3 regions of the Rhizobium sp. IBUN genome follow, and region 1 is predicted to be linked to each of the others. Evidence: riboswitches for the same ligand, from Rfam matches in the RefSeq annotation. Region 1 holds a riboswitch; each other region holds the start of a gene.
The links. Region 1 has a riboswitch for thiamine pyrophosphate ahead of thiM (hydroxyethylthiazole kinase). Riboswitches for the same ligand answer to the same signal wherever they lie in the genome.
Positions count from the first base shown of each region.

Region 1 (4,144 bases):
CGAAGACCGCATCCGGTGTGGCGCTGCTCGCTTCAGTGGCGCGCAGCAAGCCGCCCGAGACCATGTTGACGGTAATGCCTGATGGGCCAAGCTCTGCGGCCGCCGTGCGGGTCAAGGACAGAAGCGCACCCTTGGCAGCCGTGTAGTCATGGTAGGGCACCACCGGGTTCTGGAAGAGATTGGTGCCGATCGTGATGATCCGCCCAAAACCTGCAGTGGCCATGACCGGGCGGGTGGCCTGGATCAGGTTCAACGCCCCCTTCACGGCCGTATCGAGCTGGGATGTCATTTCACCCCAGGTCAATTGATCGAGCTTCGATCGGGCGTCTCCGTTGAAGCTGAAGTCGGTCAAGGCGTTGTGCACGACTGTCGTCGGCGCACCGAGTGTATCCTTGACCTCGGCCACCATGCGCTTGACGGCCTCGCTGTCGCGGACATCCGCCTGGAACGCCCGGGCACGATCACCCAACGACGCGGCAAGCGCCTCGGCCTCGATGCGGCTGTTGCGGTAGTTGATTGCGACCTTCGCGCCTTCGCGGGCAAAGGCAGCAGCGATGGCGGCGCCCAGGCCACGCCCGGCCCCGGTGATGATGATGGTTTGTTCGCTGATCGCCAGTGTCATCTCGAATGTCCCTCTCTCAACGTCCAAAGCTCATGAAAATGCTGAACCGGCCCGTGCCCGGAACCGACAGAAAGCGTATCCGCCTGCGCGACGGCATGGGCGAGGTAGCTTTTCGCCTCCGCCACTGCCTCGGGCAGCGTCGCCCCCTTCGCGAGCTCAGCGGCAAGCGCGCTCGATAGTGTACAGCCGGTGCCATGCGTGTTCGCCGTCGGTATCCGGAGCCCCTCGAACCAGCTCAGTCCCGCGGCTGTCGCCAGGACATCAGGGCTCTCCTGGCTTGGCAGATGACCGCCCTTGACCAGCACCGCCTCCGGGCCAAGAGCACGCAGGCTTTGCGCCTGCTCGGCCATGGCCGCGCGGGTATCGGCCGAAGGTCCATGCAGGAGTGCTGCCGCTTCCGGAAGATTGGGAGTAAGCAGCGTCGCGAGCGGCAGCAGCCGGCGGGTGAGGACGTCGATCGCAGACAGATCGAGGAGGCCAGCCCCGCCCTTGGCGACCATGACCGGATCGAGAACGATCGGAATGCCTTTGTGGGGTTCGATCGCATCGGCGACAGCGTCGGCAATTTCGGCATTGGCAATCATGCCGATCTTGATTGCATCAACGCGGACATCGGCAAACACTGCCTTGATCTGGTCGGCGACGAAGGCAGCCGGAACCAGATGGACCCCGCAAACGCCCTGTGTGTTTTGTGCCGTCAGCGCGGTCAGCACCGCCATGCCGTAGACACCGCGGGCAGAGAATGCCTTCAGGTCCGCCTGGATTCCGGCGCCGCCGGAAGGATCGGATCCGGCAATGGAGAGAACGTTTCGGATCATCGGTGAACCTTTCTGATGTTTTCCGCGATCTCACGAGCCGCCGCCTCAGGGTCACGGGTGCCGCAGATCGCAGAGACGACGGCAAGACCGTCAGCGCCAGCAGCAAAGGCATCCCCGACATGAACCGCCTTCAGCCCGCCGATCGCGACTGCGGGAACGGGGCAGACGCGCACGAGGCGTGCAAGGCCAGCGAAACCGGTCGGCTCCTTGTGATCCGCCTTCGTCGATGTCGCAAAGACCGGGCCGATACCCGCGTAGTCGACGATTGCCGGATCGACCCGCGCGGCCAGTGCCTCGGTCTCAACGGAGAGGCCAAGGATCATATCGTCTCCAATCCGCGCGCGGGCAGTTGGCGCATCCAAGTCCTCTTGCCCGATGTGCAGACCGTCAGCACCAATTGCGACGGCAGCCTCGACGTCATCGTTGACGATGAGCAAGGCACCGGTGCCAGACAAAGCCGCCTTGAGCGCCCGACCTGTTTCGATCATCAGGGGTGTATCGGCATGCTTGTCGCGCAGCTGGACAACGGTCGCTCCGCCAGCAACAGCCGCCCGCGCGGTCTCCACCATGCCGAAGCCGGCACAAAGACCGGGATCGAGGACGAGATAGAGTGAAAGGTCGATGTTTCTCATGCGGAACGCACCCTCGCATGGTGATCGAGAAGCGCGGCGTCAAGCGCTGCAAGCGCATCGAGAAACGCCGGAGAAAACGAACCCGGGCCATCAGCCCTGCTGGCTGCCATCTCGCCGGCAACAGCAAAGGTCGCAAGCGCTGCAACCGTTGCCTCGAACGGCGCGGCAGGCCGGATCGCCGTGAATGCTCCGACGAGGCAGGTCAGTGCGCAGCCGAGTGCGGTCACCTGAGGCATCAAGGCAGACCCGCCTTCAATCCAGGCAGCTCGTTCACCGTCGGTGACGAAATCAACCACGCCGGTTACCGCGACCGTCGCACCGTGTGTCCTCGCAATCAGCCGGGCTGATTCCTCGGCCTGTTCGACCCCGTCACGACTGTCCACCCCCTGGCCCCGGCTTTCGCCACCGGCAAGGGCGATAATCTCGGAGGCGTTGCCGCGAATGACCGTCGGACCGAGTTCCAGCAGCCGATCAACGGCCGCCCGGCGGAAGCCGGTGGCATAATGGGCAACCGGATCGAGAACCCATGGCTTGCCGGACTGGCTGGCGGCGAGGGCTGCCGCCTCCATGCCGCGCAACCAGGATGACGACAGTGTGCCGATGTTGATTGTCAGTGCGCCTGCGATCGCCGCAAACTCGCCAGCCTCTTCTTCCGCATGCACCATGGCGGGAGACGCGCCGGCGGCCAGAAGCACATTGGCTGCGATATTCATGGCAACGAAGTTGGTGATGCAGTGAACAAGCGGCGGTTGCGCGCGCAACTCGCTGAGCAGTATTCCCGGTAAGGTCTGATCTTGCATGGTGCGCCTTTCGATCGGGGAGAAAGGCGCGGGGACTGACGCAGGAGGCGAAACGTCCCGAGCGACTCCCTCCGCCGGCATTATCCGGTTCAGGTTCAAAGGGTCCTTCTCAGCCCCTTGGGAGGGCGCCCCTGTCTCTCACTGCCTTCTTCTCGCAGAGAAGCGCGCGCCTGTCATCCATAAAATGGACATCGCCGGGTGAGCCCGGCGATGCCGGGAAATGCCCTGGAGGAGGCGAGCGGCGTCCACCTCGACATCATCGGGCTCCGGCTCCGGCACGGAAATGAGGTCTGATCGATACGCCGGGCCATTGGATCCGCTCCCAGCTGCTGGTCAAGCGAACTCCCGTGCGCAGGTCCAGGGTCGCGCCTGTGACAAGCTGGACAGATGATATGTCGGGGCCTAGTCTTCTGAAATGTTGGGATGTCGTCTTCTTCTCTTCGGTTTGATCTTGCTGTTCGGATGGACGGCAGGCGCGCAGCAGATGCCCTGTCCCTTTGAATATCCAGACACGCCGGTCAACCGGTCTCGCGGGGTGGTCGGCTGCTCGCTGCAGTGCGATCAGAAGCTGACTTGTCCCGGCCAGCAGGCGATCGAGCCACAAAAGCACCCTTCGGCGAAGGCTCCCGGCAATGCGGTCAATGAGAGTGGAACTTGTCCGGAGGGGAAAAACTGGGATTCGAGAAGGAAAACTTGCGTCGCGTGCGCCGCGGGCGCGTCGTGGGATGCCAAGCGCTCGACCTGTTCCTGTGGGACCGGCCGGTTCGTTGATCCGAAGACGAAGCGTTGCGTCAGTTGTCCCGAAAATTGGGGTTGGGAAAAAGGGAGGTGCCTGTGCACTCGCAGTTTGAAATCCACCTTGGCGGGAAAGTCCTGCTCGCCGAAGCAGCCGGTCTGCAGGACCGACAGCGTTTGGGATGCCGAAAACAAGCATTGTGTGGCAGTGAAGCTGCGGAAGCCGAAGGCGTAGCTCGAGATGGGTAGACGGCTTCAGACCCGAATTGAGCTTGTCGTGGATCGTTCGTCGTGGCCCTAGGGCATGGAGCGCGAATTGCACGTAACATTCGCGTCGTTTCTGTGAGAGTACTTCACCAAAGCCCGGCCACCGTAAGGTGCTTGCGTTTCAATGAGGGAACCGGAACGTGATTGCTGCCCGTACTGTTCGGACACTTGCACCTTTGCTCGTCGCGGCAGTTCTTGCCAGCTGCGGTCATCCAAGCGGAGTCATGGCCCCTGTTGCGCTATCGGCGGCAACGCAGAATACCTCAAAGG
Region 1 covers NZ_AZNV01000028.1:77,279-81,422, forward strand. Annotated here, with positions in the region: gene RHIBUN_RS0122860 (3-oxoacyl-ACP reductase) at 1-622, opposite strand, end outside; gene thiD (bifunctional hydroxymethylpyrimidine kinase/phosphomethylpyrimidine kinase) at 619-1,440, opposite strand; gene thiE (thiamine phosphate synthase) at 1,437-2,072, opposite strand; gene thiM (hydroxyethylthiazole kinase) at 2,069-2,872, opposite strand; TPP riboswitch at 2,922-3,015, opposite strand; partial or broken gene RHIBUN_RS0122885 (alpha/beta hydrolase) at 4,099-4,144, shown strand, end outside.

Region 2 (4,144 bases), on a different contig from region 1:
AAGACACCACTTGGCCATGATAGAGCCGCCGCGTGAAACGATGCCGGTGACGCGGTTGACCGTAAGTGGGATGTAGTGAAGCCGCACGCCGGCATGGATCGTGAAATAGTCGACGCCCTGCTCCGCCTGCTCGATGAGTGTATCGCGATAGACCTCCCAGGTCAGGTTCTCGGCGATACCTTCGACCTTCTCCAGCGCCTGATAGAGCGGCACGGTGCCGATCGGCAGCGGCGAGTTGCGGATGATCCATTCGCGGATGTTGTGGATGTTGCGGCCGGTGGAGAGATCCATCACGGTGTCGGCGCCCCAGCGCGCGGCCCAGACCATTTTCTCGACCTCTTCGGCCATCGAGGAGGTGACGGCGGAGTTGCCGATATTGGCGTTGATCTTCACCAGGAAGTTCCGGCCGATGATCATCGGCTCGGCTTCCGGGTGGTTGATGTTGGCGGGGATGATGGCGCGGCCGGCGGCGACTTCCTGTCGGACGAATTCCGGGGTGACGTGATCGGGAATATGGGCGCCGAAGCTCTCACCGTCGCGCACAATTGCCTCGGCCTTAGCCTTGCGGCCGAGATTTTCGCGGATGGCGATGAACTCCATCTCGGGCGTGATGATACCGGCGCGCGCATAGGCGAGCTGGGTCACGGCCTTGCCGTCCCTGGCGCGGAGCGGTTGGCGCTTGGCGGGAAATTCCGGCGTCAGCCGCTCGCCGCTGGCAAAGCCGTTATCCTCGGGGCGCATCTGGCGACCCCGATAGGCTTCGACGTCGCCGCGCGCGAGTACCCAGCTGCGGCGCAGTTCCGGAAGCCCCTGCTCGATGCTGATGTCAGCGCCTTCGACCGTATAGATGCCGGAGGAATCATAGACCGTGACCGGTGGCTCGCCCGATGTCGGGTGGACGCTGATTTCGCGCATCGGCACGCGGACATCGGGGTGAATGTCCCCAGGGATGTAGATTTTCCGAGAGGCCGGTAGGGGCCCTGTTGTGACGGTCGGGGTGATGGTCTTTGCGGCAATATTCATGGTTTGAGGCTCCAAGTTTCAAGTTTGGAGACCCAGTCCTCAGCCGGAATGATGAAAAGACGCCGGCACGGATTCCGCGCGTGAATCCAATGCCTTCGAGCGCTTGCACCGTCCCTACGCCAGTATGAACTGGATCAGGTTCAACGGGTCACTGCGCACGATAGCAGTATCTCAGCCCCTTGCCGGGACCCCCCTGGTGAATGCGAAAAGGTTAGAGCCAGAGCAGCAAAGCTGTCAAGCCGACTGCCGTAACTACATGGAAAGGTCCAGAACGCGGCCCTCGAAGAGGCGGCTCTGCGAACCCTCAAGATGCGCCTTCATCAAAGCCCGCGCGTCTTCCGCACGTCCTTCGACGATGGCGAGGTAGATCTTGTTGTGCTCCTCGTAGACCTGCTCGAGGCCCTGACGCGGACCAAGGAGCGATAGGCCGTGAAGGTGCATGCCGACAGCGATGTGAGCCTTCAGGGCGTCGATCGAGGCCGTGTAGTAGTGGTTGTTGGCGGCTTCGGTGACGGCCCGATGGAAGGTGAAGTCGGCGTCGGTGCGATGAAGCTGGTGACTGGTCGCCTCGCGCAGATCGGCGAGTGCTGCCGCGATCTTCTGGATCGCCGCCTCGTCACGGCGCTTGGCAGCAAAGTAGGCGGCGGCAGGCTCGATCGTCAGGCGAAACTCGTAGCAGCGCTGGATGTCGGCGATCGTCTTCACCGGAGAATAGGAGAGCTGCGTCGTCGGCGAACCGTGGGCGCTGACGAAGGTGCCGGCTCCCTGACGGGCATAGACGATACCTTGATCGCGCAACCGCGCCAAGGCGTCGCGCACGATCGGACGCGAGACGCCGAGCATCGATGCAAGCTCATGCTCACCGGGAAGCCGCGAATCCGGCGGATAGTTTCCCGAGCGGATACGCTCCTGCAATTGGTCGAAGACGCGATCGACCAGCTTGACAGCCTTGCCGCGCTCCGGCTTGGCCGCCGAGGCCGTCTGGGCTTTCGCCGATACACCGCTACCTTCGTCCACCTTCACTCTCCCCGTCGGCATGTCCTATGCCGCCTGATTCTGTGCAATCAGTCTTACCAAACTATCAGAATTACCGAAGCCCCCGGACTTCACCGCGCAACGGAAAAGCAGGCCGTCTGCCGTTACGACGTCGAACCACGGAATACCCGCCTCGATTTCGCCCTGCGGCCTCAGGACCCGAATGCCGAGCGCGCGGAAAACCGCGAGCGCCGTATCGCCCCCGCCGACCATCAGCATGTCCGGGCGCGTCATCTCTATGGCCGATTTTACGCCTTTCGCGAAGCGGTCGGCAACTGTCGCAGCCTCGCTGGTGATTTCGCCGGTGCAGCGAAGGAGAATCGGCAAGCCAAATCGCGCTTCGGGAGGCACTGCTCCCATGGGGGCATCAATGGTTGCGGCGAGGCATTCGGTGCCTTCCAGCCTGGCCATTTGTGCTGTTGTGATCGGGTCGCGGGAGCCGAAGGCGAAGACGGTCCGGCTCGATGCGGCAAACGCTTTGCTTGTCCTGTTCGGCTGCCCGATCTTGCGGGCAAGTGCGGCTCCGATACCGCGGGCGCCGACGGCAAGGGCGTTCGTCCAGTCGTGTGCCTCAACCACTTGGTCGAGATCGCCGTCCGTTTCGGCATCGCGGACCAGCACCTCGGTGTCACTTGCGTCAAAAAGCTCGGCAATCGGCAGCGGCCGATCGACACCACGACCGACGACGTGACCGTTGCGGGTCAAACGCTCTTGATCGGGAATGGCTGGTGCCACCACGATTGCCTCGTGACCGAAGGAGGCAGCCAAAGCTGCGCTTTCCGCTGCAACGTTCCCCTTAAGCCGGGAGTCGATCTTTTTCAGAACGATTTGAGGCGAGGCGGCAAGAAGGGCCTTCGCCGCAGCGCTGACCCTTCCTGCCGCTTCCTCCTCCGGGAGAGCTCTCGAAGCCGTGTTGACCACCACGACCTCGCTACCGGTCGCAAGCGTTTCCGATATGGCCCCGACGTCGATCGCGACAGCGACGGAAAGTCCGGCGTCGACAAAGGGGGTTCCCGTGTCGAGCGCGCCGGTCAAATCGTCAGCGATGATCGCGACCTTCAGCGTCATTCAGTCTGTCCTGAGTTGACAGCGTGGCAGGCGACGAGATGGCCAGGCTTGGCTTCTTTCCATTCCGGCACGACCTTGCTGCACACGTCCATGGCGATCGGGCAGCGCGAGTGGAAGCGGCAGCCGCTCGGTGGGTTGAGCGGGCTCGGCACGTCGCCCTGCAGGATCTGGCGCTTGCGCGTGCGCTCCAGCTCCGGATCGGTTTCCGGAACGGCTGACAGCAGTGCCTTGGTGTAAGGGTGCAGCGGGTTCTCGAACAGCTCCTCGCGCGTCGCAAGTTCCGCCAGGCGGCCGAGATACATGACGCCGACGCGGGTACTGATATGTCGGACAACAGCCAGGTCGTGGGCGATGAAGAGGTAAGTCAGGCCATACTTCTCCTGCAGATCGAGCAGGAGATTAATAATCTGCGCCTGTATCGAGACGTCGAGCGCCGAGATCGCTTCGTCGCAGACGATGAATTTAGGCTGGCAGGCAAGTGCGCGAGCGATGACGACGCGCTGTCGCTGGCCGCCGGACAGCTCATGCGGATAGCGCTGCGCAAAGCGCGTCGGCAGGCCGACGTCGGTCAGCAGGGTGGCGATCTTGTCCTTGAGCTCCGCTTTGGTGCAGAGCTTGTGGAAGAGGATCGGTTCGCCGACTGCCTCACCGATCGTCATGCGCGGGTTGAGCGTCGAATAAGGATCCTGAAAGACGATCTGCAGGTCGCGGCGGAAGGGCCGCATCTGTTTTTCATCAAGGGTCGCGAGATCCTGGCCCTTGTAGACGACCTTGCCTGATGTCGCCTTGTAGAGGTTGAGGATAGTGAAGCCGGTCGTCGACTTGCCGCAGCCGGATTCGCCGACAAGCGAGAGGGTTTCGCCTTCCATGATGTCGAGGTTGACGTTGTCGAGCGCATAGACGGTCGCCGAGCGCTCGCCGAAGGCGCCGAGCTTGACGTGGAAATGCTTGACGAGGTTTTCGACCTTGAGCAGCGGCTGTGCACCCATCACGCAGCCTCCTGCATTTTCTGGACGAC
Region 2 covers NZ_AZNV01000001.1:298,565-302,708, forward strand. Annotated here, with positions in the region: gene thiC (phosphomethylpyrimidine synthase ThiC) at 1-1,023, opposite strand, end outside; TPP riboswitch at 1,117-1,228, opposite strand; gene RHIBUN_RS0101340 (FadR/GntR family transcriptional regulator) at 1,276-2,046, opposite strand; gene RHIBUN_RS0101345 (four-carbon acid sugar kinase family protein) at 2,065-3,126, opposite strand; gene RHIBUN_RS0101350 (oligopeptide/dipeptide ABC transporter ATP-binding protein) at 3,123-4,115, opposite strand; gene RHIBUN_RS0101355 (ABC transporter ATP-binding protein) at 4,115-4,144, opposite strand, start outside.
Region 2: it holds a riboswitch for thiamine pyrophosphate, as region 1 does, so the genes downstream of both, thiC (phosphomethylpyrimidine synthase ThiC) here and thiM (hydroxyethylthiazole kinase) in region 1, are expected to answer to the same signal.

Region 3 (4,144 bases), on a different contig from region 1:
GCTGACGGCATAGAGCAGGTGCTGGATGGCATGGTCGGAACGTTCGCCTGCAAGGGCGCCGGCCAAGACGAGGTGTTTCGCGCCGCGGGCGACCGCTTCCGCAACCGCAATCTCGCCGTCGGTTGAGGCCTTGGCAGCGGGATAAGGTTGCCTGGGGACGTCAGGAAAAGCGGCTTCGAGATCCGCCGGCGTGGAATCGAAATCGCCGACCCACAATTCCGGAACGACGCCGAGCGCTGCCGCATGACGCATGCCACCATCGGCGGCTATGAAACGGCTGCCCGAGATGGCATGTCGCAGGCGGTCGGTCATCTGCAACTCGCCGCCAAGCAGAATGGTGAAGGTGGATTGGCTCATGGGCACTGCCCATAGCGCAAACCAGGGGGGAAGGGAAAGGGCCGCGGCTCAGGCTTCGTCAGCGATATCCTTGACGCGAGCGTCAAAAACACTTTCGAAGCCGGAAATGAACTTCTCGAATAGCTCTCCGAACGCCTCGATCTCCTCCGGCTTCCAGTCTTTGACCACTTCGGAAACGAATGCGAGCTTCTGCGCGCGTATTTCCGACAGCAGCCTCTGCCCGAGCGGCGTCATCACGACGATGATCCGCCGCGCATCCGCCTGAGATGCCTTTCGCCGCAGAATATTCCGCCCCACCATTTCAGCGACGATGCGGCTTGCGCGCGAGGGGTCGATCCGCATCATCTCGGCAATCGTCCCAACCGTTACGTCGCCAGCCTCATGTGCACGCCGCACAGCGTCCAGCACGTCGAGGTGTGACAGCTCGAGGCCCGGTGCGACACTTTGGATCGCGAGCCGACCGATCAGTCTCCGCCCGGTCATGAGACGCATACGGGTCATGCTTTGCCCAATGCGCAGGATGTCAGGCTCGTGCGTCTCGGCGTCAGTATCGGTCAGATTCGTCAAGCTCTCGTTCATTGCGGAAACATAGCATCTCAGGCGTCAATTGAAAATATGCCATTGTCAATCAAGTGACATTGACAAATATATGCTAATAGCACATAAATAAGCACTCCCCAATATGGAACGACACTTCATGGATACTCAAATTGCCGCGGCGCCGCTTGTGACGGATCACCGCCGGCGGTTCATCCTCTTCCTTTTCCTGATGGCGGCCATGTTCATGGCGACACTCGACAACCAGATCGTCGCAACGGCTTTGCCGACGATCGTCGGCGAGTTCGGCCACCTCGAGCGGTTCAGCTGGGTCGGCTCCGCCTATCTTCTCGCCGTGAGCGCGGTGATGCCGCTCTATGGCAAGCTCGGTGATCTCTTCGGCCGCAAGTATGTAATGATGGCCGCGATCATGATCTTCACGGTCGGTTCCGCCGTCTGCGGACTGGCGGTATCCATGAACACGCTGATTGCGGCCCGCGTGCTGCAGGGACTTGGCGGAGGCGGGATCATGGTCTCGATCTTCGCCGTCAACGCGGACCTCTTCGAGCCGCGCGAACGGGCGCGGTACCAGAGCTATTCCAGCCTCGTTCTGATGGCCTCGGGCGCTATCGGACCCGTCCTTGGCGGGGCAATGAGCGATCTTTTCGGCTGGCGCTCGATCTTCCTCGTCAATGTTCCGATCGGTTTCGTCGTCCTTGTCGGTCTGGCTTTGATGCTGCCCTACCGGAAGCCCAACCGCCGTCCGAAGATCGATTACGCCGGCGCCCTGCTGCTCGCCTTGACGACGGCAAGCATCGTTCTCGCCGCCGATGGCTCTCAGGTTTTCGGCTCGCTTGTCGCTCCTCAAAGCCTGGCGATCATGGCGCTCGGTGTAGCGGCGGCGATCGGTTGGATCTTCGTCGAGCGTCGCGCCGCGGAGCCGATCGTTCCCCTGTCGCTGTTTCGCAATTCGACATTCAGCCTGCTGCTCATCATGTCAATCATGAGTGGCGCGATCGGCATCGGCATGGTCAATTATTTCGCATTGTTCCTGCAGACGACGACCGGCCTTTCGCCGTCCGCGGCCGGGGCCTTCTTCATTCTTCTGACCGGCGGCATCGTCTGCGGGTCGCTCTCTGCGGGCCGCATCATCTCCATCACCGGGCGCTACAAGCCGTTCGCGATCGCAAGCCTGACCTGCAGTGCCATCGCGTTTGTGCTGCTCACTCAGGTTCATGTCGGAACACCGGTCATGGTGATCGGGGCGGTGATGGCTCTCCACGGCTTCGGCGTCGGCCTAGCACAGCAGGTCCCGGTCATCGGCGTCCAGAATGCCGCTCCGGCGCGCGACGTCGGCGCCGCAACGGGATCAGTGACGCTGTCACGCATGGGCGGTGCATCGATTGCCATCTCCATTTATGGTGCGATCATCGGCTCGCAGCTCGGCAAGACCGGACTCTCCATTCCCGGCGTGACCGATATCGAGCAGCTGACGCCAAAGATGCTCGCGGCGTTGCCGGAGCAGGTGCGGCAGGCCGTCGCCGACGTCTATGCCAATGCGTTCACGCCGCTTTTCATCGCTTCGTGCGCGATCGCTCTCATCGGCCTTTGTGCTGCCTTGATGCTGAAACCCACGCAGTTGCCACGCGTGGTAGAGGTGCGACCGGCGGCAAGTGCCGAAGCCGCCGAGTAAATGCCAATGGCGGCCCAAGGGCCGCCCCTTGCAAGACGCCTAGCGTGGCGATACATCTCAAGCGCTCTAACGGGGTGCCCGTGCCATCAGGCACGCGGCTGAGAGGCTGAAAGCCAACCCGCGGAACCTGATCCGGCTAACACCGGCGGAGGGATTAGACGCGTGACATCTGGCACCGCCCTTTTCCCCTTCAAGCAAACCAGAGGAGAGGTGCCATGTTCAAATTCAAATTCCCGAGCCGTTCGTTGCTTGCCACGATCTTCATCGCGACTGCAACCCTGACCGGCGCCGGCGCGCAGGCGGCAGACAAGACGCTTACCGTCTACACTTATGAAAGCTTCATATCCGAATGGGGTCCGGGGCCGAAGGTCAAGGAAGCGTTCGAGAAGACCTGCGGCTGCAATGTCAATTTCGTCAGCGTGGCGGATGGCGTGGCACTGTTGTCGCGTCTTAAGCTCGAAGGCGCCGGCACGAAGGCAGATATCGTGCTTGGCTTGGATACGAACCTGACCACGGAAGCGAAGGCGACCGGCCTGTTCGATGCGAGCGGTATCGATGTCGGCGGGCTCAAGGTGCCGGGCGACTACAAGGACGATGTATTCGTGCCGTACGACTATGGCCACTTCGCCGTCATCTACGATACCCAGACGATCAAGAACCCGCCGCAAAGCATGAAGGACCTAGTCGAAGGCGACCCTTCGCAGAAGATCGTCATCGAGGACCCGCGCACCTCGACGCCCGGGCTCGGTCTCCTGTTGTGGGTAAAATCCGTCTACGGCGACAAGGCGCCGGAGGCCTGGGCGAAACTCAAGAAGCGGGTTTTGACGGTAACGCCCGGTTGGTCAGAGGCCTATGGGCTGTTCACCAAGGGGGAAGTACCGATGGTGCTTTCCTACACGACATCGCCTGCCTATCACATGGTCGCGGAGAATACGGACCGCTACCAGGCCGCTGCATTTTCAGAGGGCCATTACATACAGATCGAAGTGGCCGGACTGCTGAAGAATGCGCCTGACAAGGAACTTGCGCGCGATTTCCTGAAATTCATGGTGACGCCGGGCTTCCAGGACACCATTCCGACCAACAACTGGATGATGCCGGTTTCCGCGACATCGCAACCGCTGCCGGATGCGTTCGGCAAGCTCGTGAAGCCATCAAAGACCTTTCTGATGAGCTCTGACGAAGTTGCCGAGAATCGCAAAGCCTGGATCGACGAGTGGCTGGCTGCCATGAGCATGAACTGATGCTTTTGACCAAGGCAGAGATGCGACGGGCGATGCTGGGCGGGGCCGCGAGCCTCGCCGGCATTATCGCTTTCGTCGGCCTTGCGATCCTTGCTTTGCTTCTCTCGAGCGGCGGTTCGTCGATTCTTGCGACCGTGTTTGAACCGTACATCCTGCGGATATTGCGTTTCACGCTGTTGCAGGCCGTGCTCTCCACCGCGCTCTCCATCGTTTTTGCCATTCCGGTCGCGCAAGCCCTGGCGCGTCAACGGCATTTCCCCGGCCGTATCTGGATTATCAGGCTGATGGCCGTGCCGATGGGGCTTCCTGTTCT
Region 3 covers NZ_AZNV01000001.1:260,235-264,378, forward strand. Annotated here, with positions in the region: gene RHIBUN_RS0101160 (thiamine diphosphokinase) at 1-357, opposite strand, end outside; gene RHIBUN_RS0101165 (MarR family transcriptional regulator) at 406-936, opposite strand; gene RHIBUN_RS0101170 (MDR family MFS transporter) at 1,055-2,587, shown strand; TPP riboswitch at 2,648-2,758, shown strand; gene thiB (thiamine ABC transporter substrate binding subunit) at 2,803-3,831, shown strand; gene thiP (thiamine/thiamine pyrophosphate ABC transporter permease ThiP) at 3,831-4,144, shown strand, end outside.
Region 3: it holds a riboswitch for thiamine pyrophosphate, as region 1 does, so the genes downstream of both, thiB (thiamine ABC transporter substrate binding subunit) here and thiM (hydroxyethylthiazole kinase) in region 1, are expected to answer to the same signal.